Regions from separate parts of the Vibrio coralliirubri genome, predicted to be linked through region 1. Evidence: predicted binding sites of a transcription regulator. Region 1 holds the regulator's gene; the other holds the start of a gene.
What was found. The regulator PurR, encoded in region 1, represses purine synthesis genes. The targets are predictions, from matches to a motif close to TNANGNAAACGTTTNCNTNA.
Positions count from the first base shown of each region.

Region 2: a site for PurR is predicted at 3,858-3,877, ahead of purM (phosphoribosylformylglycinamidine cyclo-ligase). Genes of this name have one in related genera too.

Region 1 is NZ_AP025470.1:1,262,242-1,269,815, reverse strand. Features, by position in the region: gene mukF (chromosome partition protein MukF) at 1-320, opposite strand, end outside; gene cmoM (tRNA uridine 5-oxyacetic acid(34) methyltransferase CmoM) at 446-1,231, opposite strand; gene elyC (envelope biogenesis factor ElyC) at 1,347-2,198, shown strand; gene torR (two-component system response regulator TorR) at 2,365-3,078, opposite strand; gene torD (molecular chaperone TorD) at 3,364-4,011, shown strand; gene purR (HTH-type transcriptional repressor PurR) at 4,327-5,331, shown strand; cyclic di-GMP riboswitch class I at 5,502-5,587, shown strand; gene OCV20_RS05950 (TfoX/Sxy family DNA transformation protein) at 5,715-6,305, shown strand; gene OCV20_RS05945 (TVP38/TMEM64 family protein) at 6,440-7,120, shown strand; gene OCV20_RS05940 (putative signal transducing protein) at 7,185-7,502, shown strand.
Region 2 is NZ_AP025470.1:824,781-832,354, forward strand. Features, by position in the region: gene fadE (acyl-CoA dehydrogenase FadE) at 1-6, opposite strand, end outside; gene lpcA (D-sedoheptulose 7-phosphate isomerase) at 335-910, shown strand; gene OCV20_RS03995 (class II glutamine amidotransferase) at 978-1,823, shown strand; gene purN (phosphoribosylglycinamide formyltransferase) at 1,947-2,621, opposite strand; gene purM (phosphoribosylformylglycinamidine cyclo-ligase) at 2,754-3,794, opposite strand; gene upp (uracil phosphoribosyltransferase) at 3,964-4,590, shown strand; gene OCV20_RS04015 (uracil-xanthine permease family protein) at 4,732-5,970, opposite strand; gene OCV20_RS04020 (DUF2066 domain-containing protein) at 6,249-7,502, shown strand.

The sequences.
Region 1 (7,574 bases):
CGATAAATACTCGCACCATCGGTAATTTCGCTGGTAAAGCGGCTAATCAACTTCTGTTTAACTAACTCGTTGATGGCATTGTTGGCACGAAACGCGGACGCTTCGCCAGTATCTTCAAACAGTCGAGTGACGATGGTAAATGCATCGTGCAGTTCACCCTCGCCCAACTCTTCATCGAACCTTTCATTGCTTAGTACTGCGATAGCAATCAAAAATGCTAAGCGCTCTGGTGGCAAGTTTAATGAAAAATCATGCTGCTTGACCCAGCCCACCAACTCATCAATTGGCTGCTCTTCGGCAGTTTGAGTCATTTCACTCATTGTGGTTCCTGTTACTGTTCTTCGTCATATCGAATGTATTAGATATGACGCCTATTTCTTTATGACGCGGGCTTCTTACGATTGCATAGCGCATGTTGTGGCTTCTTTTACCACATTCACCGCTGTTATTGCGCAGGTTTTTGAGCCCAAACGTGAATATAACGGCCTAGTGACAGATATGGCTCTTGGCGACATAGCTGTTTTTCCAGTTCCAATACATCTTCAAATTGGTAATCGCCCATGTACTCCATATTACCTATGTAGTCACTGAAAGAGCGAATGCCTGATTTACCACAGATTTCTAGACCAGCGTCTTCTATCCATTGATAAACCTCTTCCGGCTTCAAGCCTTTTTGTGGTTGCAGCTTAAACCGTTTTCGATGTGGCATCCCATTCAATACATGAGGAATGTTGCCACAAATCACATTTTTCAGGACTAATCCGTGGTGGTTGTAAAACATTATCGAGGCAACACCACCCGGTTTAACTTGTTCAAGCAATAAATCAAGCGCCTCTTTAGGATCGGCTAACCATTCCATTACGGCATGAAACATCACAAAATCGACTTTCTCATCGAGATGTTCTGCAACTTTTTGTACCGGTGAATGAATAAATCGATATTGCTCTAGCAAACCCGCTTCGCTGATACTTTCTTCTGCGAGCTTCAGCATTTCAGAAGATAGATCACACAGAGAAACGTTATGCCCAAGCGACGCAATTTTTTGCGACATCTGCGCAAGTCCGCCTCCAGCATCAAGCACATGCAGCGGCGAAGCTGATTGCTCAAATTTGCTCAAAGCTTGTTCTAAATCTTCCCATACGATGATCTGACGGATCTCTCCTTTGTCAGAGCCGTAAATATTTTTTGCAAATTTGTGGGCAATATCGTCGAAATTACGGTCTTCAGTCACGGCTACTTGAGTTATTATGTCCTATCGTGCCTGCTATTCTGTCACAGGAATTTCAGGAATAAAGAGGCGATGTCTCTTTTTACTACTAAGTGATGTTTTTTCGGACTATTCGGATATGTTTGAGCTGAAAAAAGTAGTGTCTTCGCTATTGATGCCACTGCCAGCAATGTTAATTCTCGCTTTTCTGGGTTTAGCCCTAGTGATGTTTACTACCAAAAGGAAGACTGGTTGCCTAATCACCCTTTCAGCCCTATGTGGTATTTTCCTAATCGCTTTCCAACCAGTTTCTAGTCAACTTTTAATGCCAATGGAAAGGCAACACACCGCATTTTTACCTGTCGATGAAACCGTCGATTACGTGATGGTTCTCGGAAGTGGTCACGTCGTAGACGACCAAATTCCACCGACATCAGAACTTAGCCGCACCGGCCTGATGCGTTTAAGTGAAGGGATTCGTATTCTACGTCTTTACCCTGGTGCAAAACTCATTTTGTCTGGCTATGGCGCAGGCACTGAAGTAAGTAACGCAAGAATGATGGCTAAAGTTGCATTAGCACTTGGCGTAGCAAAGCCCGACATCATTCTGCTTGAAACAGCAAAAGACACCTGGGAAGAAGCCCGCCAAGCCGCTGCGTTCGTTAAGAATAAAAGAATGGTGTTGGTGACTTCAGCGAGCCATATGACTCGCGCACTGAACGAATTCAATTCAGCTGGCATGAAACCACTACCTGCACCAACCAACTACCTTGCACAAGAAGGTATTGTTGAGCCTTGGAACAAGTACATGCCAAAAGCTCTTTACCTTGAGCAGACTGAGCGTTACTGGCACGAAACCATGGGATTGGTTTGGCAAAGCCTGCGTGATTGGCTAGATACAAGCAATGACATTGTCGAAGAGCCGGTTATTCCAGAAGCTTCCAGCTTAGTTGAAGATGACGGTGAGGTTTCTGCGGCTCAGCCTCAGTAAACCCACTGAATCTTTAAACTCATACTGAGCAGACTGAGTCGGCAAGTATTTTTAGGTTCTCTGTTCGTTAACAATGAACGCTAAGCAATAAAAAAGCCGAGACATCAATGATGTCTCGGCTTTTTACGTTTAAATGTCGTTGTTGATTAATCACTCCCGAAGGAAATCAATCACCAGCGAACATGTAACCTTCACCGTGAACCGTCACAAAAATTTGTGGGTTCTTAGGATCGAACTCCATTTTTGCACGCATACGACGAATCAGTACGTCGATAGTACGGTCATTAGGCGCGTCCACTCGGTGGCTGATCATATTCAGAATACGTTCGCGGCTTAATACTTGGTTAGGGTAAGAGGACAAAGCCACTAGCAGTTCGTATTCTGCTTTGGTCAGTTTCACCGGTTCGCCGTTTTTGCTTAACGCACGACGAGGAATATCAAATGTCCACTCACCAAAACGAACCACAGACTCATCTGATGTTTCTTCTACTGCGCCCGCAGCTGTTTTACGAGCGGCAGAGATACGCCAAAGTAGGTTTTTTACTCGAACTAATAACTCGCGAAGTTCGAAGGGTTTAGTAACGTAATCGTCAGCGCCCATTTCAAGGCCTACGATTTTGTCGATGCTATCCGTGCGTCCAGTAACTAAAATAATTCCAATGTCTGATTGACTGCGTAATTCGCGAGTTAGCATCAATCCATCTTCGCCTGGTAAGTTGATGTCCAGCATAATGAGGTCAACGTTGTTTTCTTCTAACACGTTTCTCATTTGAGCGCCGCTTTCTGCTTCGCTCACTGTGTAACCCTCGTTCTGGAAGTATCCAACCAGTTTACTGCGGGTTACCACATCATCTTCTACGACTAATACGTGATAGCTCATCTACACCACTTTTCTTATTTAATAGTTTCAGTGACTATTCTATTCATAACTAGTAACAATTCTAGTGGTACAGAAGATAAAAGCCAGAAACATGGATTTTTTTTGATACAAGACAATCTTAAACCTTGCTATTTATCGTCCATCGCAATTCAATATAGGCATTACTACTAACGAGTAACTTTGCGTTTCGCAAATAACCTTGTTATTCAGCCTTGGTGTGCTTATGCCCAAGTGACTTCAAGATGTATATAAGCAACATCACAAGACTAAGTCAGGATCTAACAAATGAAAGATACGAAAGCGTTCAACGAGCAAAGAGCAGAAATATACTGGTGGCTATCAAGCTTATTTGCCAAAGAGCTCACTCAAGAAGAACTCGATCACTACCACTCTGTTGAAATTCGTTCTTTCCTAACTGGTTTAGGCGAAAATGAAACACTAAAGCCAGCGATTGATAAGTTAGTGGATGCGCTGAACCGTCTACAAACACGTGAAGATGCCCAGCTAGAACTGTCTGCAGACTTTTGCGACCTTTTCTTAAAGACAGATAAACACGGCGCTCTTCCTTACGCTTCTATGTATATCGGCGAAACTGGCCTTTTGAATGATAAGCCAGCAAAAGATATGGAAGAGATCATGGCTAAGCACAACTTAGTTGTGAACCAAGATCTAAAAGAGCCAGCAGACCACATTGCTATCGAACTCGATTTCCTTGGTAACTTGATCATTCGTTCAAACGAAACGGATATTGAAGAAGAGCTAGAGAATTCATTTGCCGTTCAACAGCAGTTTATCGACCAACAACTGCTGACTTGGGTACCAAAGTTCAACGTGAAATGTCATGACGTTGATGAATTCGGTTTCTACGCTAGTGTCTCATCTTTGCTACTCGCATTCTGTCAATTAGACACTCAATATTTAGCTGGTGAATAGCTTATTGGATGACTAGGTAAATAAATTCAGTAGAATGTGACAATTCACCCGGATTTCTGGGTGAATTTTATTGCGAGTAGTTTCTAGTCAGTCTAAAATTGTGACCGCAAACGATAAAATATGAAACATTCACGAAATGCTATGCTTATTAAAGTTCAGAGCATTTCGGTGTTAAGACAAGCCGCTCAATAGCGGTTTTTTGTTTTTTAGCACTTTAGTACCCAAAGAGCCCTACAAATTTAAGCTCTTAGTTAGGTAGCTTAACGGCTACTTTATTCCGTACTTTGGGAAAGTAGCTTCTAATAGGATAAAACCATGGCCACTATAAAAGATGTCGCTCGCTTAGCCGGCGTATCAACAACAACCGTTTCTCACGTAATCAATAAAACTCGCTTTGTTGCAGAAGCAACTCAAGAAAAAGTAAACAAAGCCGTAGATGAACTGAACTATGCACCAAGTGCTGTTGCTCGTAGCTTGAAATGTAATACAACACGCACTATCGGCATGCTAGTGACTCAATCAACTAACCTATTCTTCTCTGAAGTTATCGATGGTGTTGAGAGCTACTGCTACCGTCAAGGTTACACTTTGATCCTGTGTAATACGGGCGGTATCTATGAGAAGCAACGTGACTACATTCGAATGCTTGCAGAGAAACGTGTAGATGGCATCTTAGTTATGTGTTCTGACCTAACTGAAGAACTAAGAGAGATGTTAGACCGTCACGCTGACATCCCTAAAGTTATCATGGACTGGGGCCCTGAGAGCTCTCAGGCTGATAAGATCATCGATAACTCTGAAGAAGGTGGCTACCTAGCGACCAAATACCTTATTGAACGCGGTCACTCTAAGATTGCATGTTTAAGTGGCCACTTAGACAAAGCAGCATGTGTTGAACGTATTGCCGGTTACAAGCGTGCACTTAACGAAGCTAAGATTTCTGCCGATGAAAATATGATCATCGAAGGTAACTTCGAGTGTGATACGGCTGTTCTTGCTGCAGAACAAATCGTTGAGATGGAAGATCGTCCAACGGCGGTATTCTGCTTTAACGACACAATGGCACTCGGCTTAATGAGCCGCCTGCAAGAAAAAGGCATTCGCATTCCAGAAGATATCTCAGTGATCGGTTACGACAACATCGAACTGGCTGAATACTTCTCTCCGCCGCTAACGACCGTTCACCAACCAAAGCGTCGTGTTGGTAAGAATGCATTCGAAATTCTATTAGAGCGCATCAAAGACAAAGACCACGAAAAACGCGTCTTCGAAATGCACCCTGAAATTGTTGAACGAAGTACAGTTAAAACGTTAAATTAATTGATAATTCGAGTTTAATTTCATCAAGCGCACCTTTAGGTGCGCTTTTTTTATCAGCAACTATAATGAACCCAGATGCACAACGGAAAGATCATTAATTGAAGCAATATCACATTTTGAAATATCAACTGTGAGCTTCATTCAACAAAAACTTTATTCTATTCAATCAGTCACGCACAGGGCAAACCACTCGAAAGAGTGAGACGCAAAGCTTCCGGCCTAAACCACTCGTTGGTATGGTAGCGGGGTTACCGATGGCAAAATGCAGTAACTACTAATAATTTAGTAATTTACGGCTTATTGACAATTTAATTGCAACATTTTGCTAATCTCTCGGACCTGCTTATTTGGTGGCGTAGTTCAAATACACCGAGATAAATAACATGGATAAACCGATACTAAAGGACTCGATGAAGTTATTTGAGTCCCTAGGAAAAATAAAATCACGCTCAATGTTTGGTGGCTTCGGTCTTTTTGCTGATGACACTATGTTTGCTCTGGTTGTAAATGACCAGTTGCACATACGCGCAGACAAAGGCACAACGAAACAATTCGAACAACAAGGGTTTCAACCGTACGTCTACAAAAAACGTGGTTTCCCTGTCGTTACTAAATATTTCGCTTTACCTGAAGGCCTCTGGCAAGACCAAGAGAAAATCTTGCAGCTTGCAACCACGTCTCTAGGTTTTGCTAAAGAAGAAAAAGCTGAGCAGTCTTCTGCTAAGCCGACCCGACTCAAAGATCTGCCTAATCTTCGACTCGCTACCGAGCGTATGTTGAAAAAGGCAGGGATCGATTCTGTAGAACGTTTATATGAATCTGGCTCTGTAAACGCATTTAACGCCATCAAAGAATCGCATGCGTCTTCTGTCAGTATTGAACTACTTTGGGCGCTAGAAGGCGCGATCAATGGTACACATTGGTCTGTTATACCGCAGCAGCGTCGCGAAGAGCTTATCAATCGCGTCAATTAACATTGTCAGTACAATCTCTATACACAACTAAGCCGCATTTACTGCGGCTTTTTTTATATCTGGTGAAAGTTAATCTATGCTTTGCCTGTCTATCTATACTATCGGTATGCATTGAAAATTTAGAGGAAGTATCAATGAGTAAGAAAATGATATTGGGTATTGTGTTGGTCGTAACCATCGTGTTGTTAGGCATCAATTTCGGCCAGTACCTAACGCTTGAAAATGCTAAGGCCCAACAAGCTGTGTTAAATGACTACATTGACAGCAACTTTATTGCGGCTGCCGCTATCTATTTTGTCGCGTATGTAATGATTACGGCTTTCTCCATTCCAGGTGCCGCTGTTGTGACCCTATTAGGGGCCGCGCTATTTGGCTTCTGGAACAGCTTGCTGCTGGTATCTTTCGCAAGTGCGATCGGTGCTACTTTAGCCTTCTTAAGTAGCCGTTACCTGTTACGTGACTGGATTCAAACCAAGTTTGGTGACAAATTGGCGACGATTAACAAGGGGGTTGAAAAAGACGGCGCATTTTACCTGTTTTCTCTGCGTCTGATTCCTGTATTCCCATTTTTCCTTATCAACCTATTGATGGGTCTAACACCGATGTCAGTGAGTCGTTACTACATTACGAGTCAAATCGGGATGTTACCGGGGACGGCGGTTTTCTTGAATGCTGGTACTCAGCTCGCAGAAATTGATTCACTTTCGGGCATCGTCTCCCCTTCAGTACTATTGTCATTTGCGTTATTGGGGATATTCCCAATAGTGGCTAAATGGTTGATGGGTAAGTTTCGTTCAACGCCCGTAGCTGAATAACGTTTATAGCAGAATAGTTTATAATAGCTAAATAACACAGATAGCTGAATAAGGTTCTATTTCAATGAAAATCTTCAGTGCATCGAATCCGACAGAAGCTCATATCATCTGTGGATTATTAGAAAGCGAGAATATTGCCTGTGAAGTCCGTGGTGAGGGGTTGTTCGGATTGAAGGGGGAAATCCCATTCACTGAAGAAACTGACCCTTACGTATGGTTATATGAGCCAAAATTGGCCAGTAAAGCTCGCATGCTAGTAAATGACTACCAAAAGCAGCAAGATTCGATCATCTATGAAGAGTGGCGTTGTGGTAAGTGTCATGAAGTCAACGAAGCGCAGTTCGGTTCTTGCTGGCAGTGCGGTGCTGCCTCACCTGAATAGCAAGGTTTCAGTGACCTGATAGAACGATTCGGTCAGATACCTCCTCCAAATAAAAACGGGAAGCTAAAATTA
Region 2 (7,574 bases), 440 kb from region 1:
GTTCATGATCGATTTCCTTTTCAGAGATCACTTATTGTTATTAAGTTTTAGGTAAGAGGTCTAACCAGTCAAGTGTAAACAAAATATTAAATATTTGTAAAACTCCAAAGTGAGTAAAAAGTGATCTCAATAGAGTTAAAGTTCTAATTGTGAGAGGTTGGTGGCGAATATTTGGACGGATTTACAACGACAAGTTAATTAAGGTGGCAATCTTTGGGCTTAAGTGTCGACACTATTTCATGTTTGTGGGTAAACTCAGCTATAAAGAGGGGAAAACCCTCAGTTCTCATTTCACGCACTTTAAGCTGCGTCAAAAAAATAAGAGATAAGCCTTATGTACCAAGACCTAATCAAAAGTGAATTAAACGAAGCTGCTGACGTTCTGAATAAGTTCCTGAGTGATGACCATAACATCGCTCAAATTGAAGCGGCGGCAAAACTGATTGCTGACTCATTCAAGCAAGAGGGCAAAGTGCTTTCTTGTGGCAACGGTGGTTCACACTGTGATGCAATGCACTTCGCGGAAGAGCTTACAGGCCGATACCGTGAAAACCGTCCAGGTTACGCTGGCATTGCGATTTCAGATCCAAGCCACCTGTCTTGCGTGAGTAATGATTTTGGCTACGACCACGTATTTTCTCGTTATGTAGAAGCGGTAGGTCGTAAAGGTGATGTGTTGTTTGGTCTGTCGACTTCAGGTAACTCTGCCAATATTCTAAAAGCAATTGAAGCTGCTCAAGCTAAAGGCATGAAGACGATTGCATTGACGGGTAAAGATGGCGGCAAAATGGCGGGTTGCGCCGATATCGAAATCCGAGTACCACACTTTGGTTACGCAGATCGCATCCAAGAGATTCACATTAAGATCATTCATATTGTGATTCAGCTTGTTGAAAAAGAGATGGAATAATAGTTTTACAGACATTTGGAGCCCAGGTTTGTGGCTCTATTGGTTTTAATAGGGAGTAGATTAAACCATGTGTGAATTGCTCGGTATGAGCGCGAATGTGCCAACTGATATTTGTTTTAGCTTTACTGGTCTTATGCAGCGTGGAGGCAATACTGGCCCGCACCGCGATGGCTGGGGTATTACCTTCTATGAGGGAAAGGGTTTTCGTACATTTAAAGATCCTAACCCTAGCTGTGAATCTAAGATCGCTGAGTTGGTTCAAAACTACCCAATTAAAAGCCAAGCCGTTGTCAGTCATATCCGTCAAGCGAACCGTGGTGGTGTTAATCTAGAGAATACACACCCTTTTACTCGTGAGCTTTGGGGGCGATATTGGACCTTTGCTCACAATGGTCAATTAACGGATTACGACGATCTGATTAGTGGTCGTTTCAGACCGGTTGGCGAGACAGACAGTGAGCTCTCTTTCTGTTGGCTACTCAAACAACTTGAAGAGCGTTTCCCTGAGCCACCTCAAGATATGGAAGGTATGTTTCGCTTTGTGGCTGAGTGTTGTGACAAGCTGCGAGAGAAAGGCGTATTTAACATGTTACTCAGTGATGGTGAGTATGTGATGACGTACTGCACCAACCATTTGTACTGGATAACAAGGCGCGCACCTTTTGGTAAAGCGAGCCTGATTGATGAAGATGTTGAGATTAACTTCCAAGAAGAAACTACGCCTAATGATGTGGTTACAGTGGTGGCAACTCAGCCTCTAACAGACAATGAAGAGTGGTTTAGAATGAAGCCGGGTGAATACGCGCTGTTTCATTTTGGTGAGTTGATTGGCAATAACCATCAAGCGTTGGAAGATGTCGCTTATGCACCGAAGAAGGTAGCAAGCCAAGCGCCAACTGAGCCATTAAGCTAAGCTAAGTATTCCGAATAGTATTATTTGAACCGTATAAAAAAAGGCCGCTTACTGAACTAATGAATCAGTAAGCGGCCTTTTTTTGGATTTGATTTGATTTGATTTGATTTAGTTTCTGAAGAATTACTCTTCTGCGTAACCGTGTTTACCTAATGCCTTACCGTCTAAGACAGCTTGCCCATTTAGCATTGATAAACGATCTTCGGCGAACCATTTACAGACCATAGGGTAAATGCAGTGTTCTTGGGTAAGCACTCGGCTTGCCAGCATATCAGCATCATCATCTTCAAATACCGGTACCTTAGCCTGTAAGATCACCGGGCCACCATCAAGTTCTTCGGTCACAAAGTGGACACTAGTTCCGTGCTCTTTGTCTTGTGCATCAATGGCACGCTGGTGGGTGTGTAGGCCTGGGTATTTAGGCAACAGGGAAGGGTGGATGTTGACCATTTTACCCGCATAGTGACGAACAAACTCTGAACTCAGGATACGCATGTATCCCGCAAGTACGATTAAATCGGGTTGGTATGCATCAATCTGAATCATCAATTCATGATCGAACTCTTCACGTGAACCAAAGTCTTTTGGATTCACTGAATGTGCGTCAACACCTGCGGTTTTCGCTCGTTCTAATCCAAAAGCCTCTGCTTTGTTTGAGAAGACAGCCTTAACTGAAGCATCAATCATATTGCTATCACAGGCATCCAAAATTGCCTGTAAGTTACTTCCGCTTCCTGAAACTAACACAACGATGTTTTTCTTAGAGTGACTGGTTTTATTTGAGTGATTGTTTTTCATAGAGTGGGTCATACGATTGATTAACTGAACTGTTTACAATGTACCTACATAAACTAAGGTTTTCTGCGGGCTAAATAGCAAAATGAGGACCATTAGGTCCTCATTGATTAACTAAGTAAGTGAGCGTATCACTTATTTGATTTCAACTTGCTCTTCGCCAGCTTCAGCGTTTGCGATCTCACCGATAACCCAAGCGTTTTCGCCTTCAGCTTTCAGTAGTTCAACAGCAGCGTCTGCTTGATCTTTAGGTAGAGCAACAACTAGGCCTACACCACAGTTGAAAGTGCGGTACATTTCAAATGTCTCCACGTTACCTTTCTCTTGTAGCCAGTTGAAGATAGCAGGCCATTCCCAGCTCTTGCCATCAATAACTGCTTTAGTACCTTCAGGAAGTACGCGTGGGATGTTTTCCCAGAAACCACCACCTGTGATGTGCGAGATAGCATGAATGTCATGCTCAGCAATCATCTTAAGTGCCGATTTGATGTAAATCTTAGTAGGTTCTAGTAGGTGCTCACCGATAGTGCGACCTTCTAGTTCTTCACTCTTATCAGCACCAGAAACTTCTAGAACTTTACGAATTAAAGAGTAACCGTTTGAGTGTGGACCACTTGAACCAACAGCGATAAGTGCGTCGCCTGCTGCTACTTTAGTGCCGTCAATGATGTCAGCTTTTTCTACAACACCAACACAGAAGCCAGCTACATCGTAGTCGTCGCCTTCGTACATGCCTGGCATTTCAGCAGTTTCACCACCGATTAGTGCACAGCCAGCTTGAACACAGCCTTCAGCAATACCAGAAACAACGTCTGCTGCTGTATCTACATCTAGCTTACCTGTTGCGTAGTAGTCTAGGAAGAATAGCGGCTCACCACCTTGAACGATTAAGTCGTTCACACACATTGCCACTAGGTCGATACCAATGGTGTCGTGTTTTTTCAGATCCAAAGCAAGGCGAAGTTTAGTACCAACACCATCAGTACCCGAAACAAGTACCGGCTCTTTGTATTTCGTTGGAAGTTCACATAGGGCGCCAAAGCCACCAATACCGCCCATTACTTCAGGGCGACGAGTGCGTTTAACAGCACCTTTGATACGGTCTACTAGTGCATTACCTGCGTCGATATCAACACCAGCGTCTTTGTAGCTTAGAGAAGAAGTATTACCACTCACGGGATAGTCCTCGAACTTAAGTTGGATGTGAAAACGGCGCTATTCTAACAGGGCTTGATTACCAAGAGCAAACGTTTGCGCGGTTTTTTTTATTAGAATAAAGATTCTGAAATAACCTTAGAGTTCGTGTATAATCTACAGGTTTGTTTAAATATTGCCGGAGTTGGAAATGAAAGTTGTTGAAGTGAAACACCCGCTAGTAAAACATAAAATTGGCCTGATGCGTGAAGGTGAGATTAGCACTAAGCGTTTTCGTGAGCTAGCGACAGAAGTGGGTAGCCTTCTAACATACGAAGCGACATCAGACTTTGAAACTGAGCGTGTGACGATTAACGGTTGGAACGGTCCAGTAGAAGTTGACCAAATTAAAGGTAAAAAAGTAACTGTAGTGCCAATCCTACGTGCTGGTCTAGGCATGATGGACGGCGTTCTTGAGCACATCCCAAGTGCACGTATCAGCGTTGTTGGTATCTACCGTGACGAAGAAACGCTTGAGCCAGTACCATACTTCAACAAGCTTGCATCTAACATCGATGAGCGTATTGCTCTAGTGGTAGACCCAATGCTTGCGACAGGTGGTTCTATGATCGCGACTATCGACCTGATGAAAGAGAAAGGTTGTAAGCACTTTAAGATTCTTGTGCTTGTTGCTGCTCCTGAAGGTATCGCTGCTCTAGAAAAAGCGCACCCAGATGTTGAGCTTTACACGGCTGCAATCGATGAGAAGCTAAACGACAAGGGCTACATTGTTCCTGGTCTTGGCGATGCTGGTGATAAGATCTTCGGTACTAAGTAATTCGGTTTCAGCTTAAGTGACTCTAAACAGTTCCTTAACTTGTTGAATTAACCGTATTAATAAAAAGGGAGAGCATTCGATGCTCTCCCTTTTTTGATCTTGTTAGGTTGTGATTCTTTTGAATCTAGCCTTATCGATTCATTAATCGATTTGAGCTTTATCTACCACAGTGTTGTCACCTAGCTCATCTGGAAGTACTAGGTTGAGTAGAATCGCTACGATGCCACATAAGCTTACGCCCTGTAGGCTAAAGTCGCCGATGCCAAATGCCATGCCGCCAATACCAAATACTAAGGTAATGCCCACAATCACAAGGTTGCGTGATTTGTGCAGGTCAACTTTGTTTTGAATTAGAGTATTCAAGCCTACGGTTGCGATAGAACCAAACAGTAGAATCATGATGCCGCCCATTACAGGAACCGGAATCGTTTGAAGTAGTGCGCCTAGCTTACCGACCAATGCAAGAACGATAGCTGTTACAGCAGCCCAAGTCATGATCACTGGGTTGAATGCTTTGGTCAGCATTACTGCGCCTGTTACTTCACTGTACGTCGTGTTTGGTGGCGCGCCCAGCATAGAAGCCGCAATTGTTGCCACACCGTCACCAGTAATTGTGCGGTGTAGGCCTGGCTTCTTAAGGTAGTCTTTACCGGTCACGTTAGAGATAGCAAGCATGTCGCCTACGTGCTCAACAGCAGGTGCAATCGCAACAAATACCATAAAGAAGATAGCGTTGATGTTGAACTCTGGCGCTGTGAAGTTTGGCAGAGCTAACCAAGATGCTTGAGCTACTGGTGTGAAGTCGACTGCACCATAAACCAAGCTAGTGATGTAACCCGCAACAATACCACCGAAGATTGGCAGTAATTTAAGGAAGCCTTTAGAGAACACACTGATGACAATGGTCACTAACAGTGAAATCGAAGAGATCCACAGTGCAGCGTCTGCATCAACAAGCTGAACCGCGCCATCGCCTGTCTTACCTAGCGCCATGTTAACGGCAACAGGCGCAAGGCCTAAACCGATAACCATGATCACAGGGCCAACAACGACCGGTGGAAGCAGTTTATGGATGAAGCCAACGCCACGAACTTTAATTAACGCGCCCATTAGTACATACACAACACCCGCCGCCATAAGGCCGCCCATGGTTGCACCTACACCCCAAGTTTGAATACCAAACATGATAGGCGCGATGAATGCGAAAGAAGACGCTAAGAAGATTGGCACTGAACGGCGTGTAATAAGTTGGAATAAAAGGGTACCGATACCTGCGCCAAAGAGTGCAACGTTAGGATCAAGTCCTGTTAGTAGCGGCACGAGTACAAGCGCACCAAAAGCTACGAACAGCATTTGCGCACCTTGCAAAGCATTTTTCATGATATGTCCTTAAAAATGGTCGTTATATGAAAAGTGAAAAATAAAATTCGCGGGATTCTATCACTTAGCAATCGATTGCTACACCTGATAGATCAAATTTATTTATCTTAGTGATGTTTTATATCCATCTAAGCCCTAGAAATTCAGCTTATAAGTGAGCGATTTATCATGGCCAGGTGATATTTTGTGGTTATTAAACACAGTGGGCGCTAACGACCTTGCCCCTCAATCCATAGTTGCTTATCATCTAGGCACAAGATTTGAATATTAGGATCAGTATGCGCTACATAGCATTGTTGTTGATGGGACTATTAGCCTCTCCGAGTTATGCCTTAACTCAAGTAGATATTTTTAGTGCTGAAGTTGCGATTAACGCTGAAGACAAACAGCCAGAACAAGTGGCAAGAAATACAGGTATGGAGCAGGTATTGATACGTGCGACTGGCCAAACTGATGTCGCTTCGAATGAGACGATTCAAAAGGCGATGCGCAAGAGTTCGCAGTACATGTCTCAAATGAGTTTTGGCGAAAGCAATGACCAATCAACATTGCGTATGCGTTTTAACGGTGCTCAAATCCGTTCTCTACTGACTCAAGCACAGTTACCTTACTGGCCTGATACGCGTTCAAACATCCTTGTTTGGCTGGTGGAAGAGGACAACTACGACAAGAACATCGTATGGGAACACTCTAACTCACAGTTGGCCGCTGGCTTACAAGCGAACGCAAAAGAGCGTGGCTTGCCTCTAACGCTGCCTGTGGGTGACTTTGACGATATTACCGGTATTGCGACTTCTGATTTGTGGGGCAGCTTTGTTACGCCAATCAGTAAAGCGAGTCAGCGTTACCCTGTTGATGCTGTGCTGGTGATAAAGGCTCAATCTTCAGGCCTACGTTGGGCTCTATACGATCAAAAGCCAAGTCAATTGACGAGCGCACCAACATCGCCTGTAAGTGGTTCTTTATCAGGTAACAGCGCAACGACTTCTAAGAAGTTAGTCGACCAAATCAGTAACTACTACGCAGGCAAAAGTGCTGTGACGGTAGCGAGTGAGTCATCAGAATCGATTTTAACGCAGTTTATTAGCCTGAATAATGCTCAAGACTTCTTCCAGTTGGAGAACGCACTTAAGCGTCTAAACTCGGTGGCAAGCCTAGATATTCTGAAGATTCAGAACAACGAAGTGACTTTCCGAATTCACTTATTGTCGACTCAACAAGAGTTTGAGCAAGAAGTAGCAAGTATTCGCCAAGTTGCGAAGGTTGAAGAATCTTACATTGAGCCTGAAGTGAGTCCTGAATTTGAAACTCAAGACAACACAATGTCTGTCGGTGATGATTCAACAGACGCTGCTGAAGTCGTTGGTGACGAAACTGACTCAGGCGTACAAGTGATTAAGGGCAACGAGGTATCTGAGGATGCTGAGCTAACGCCTGACGCAACGTTAGAGGATTCTAGTACAGAAGATCTAACCATCACTGCGCCAGTGCATGCTAAGCCAAGCTTGGTCTACGAGTGGGTTCGCTCATAATTGTCAGCTGACATGACTGATTGAAATGAAAACATGAAAAAAGCCCTGCAAGAGCAATCTTGCAGGGCTTTT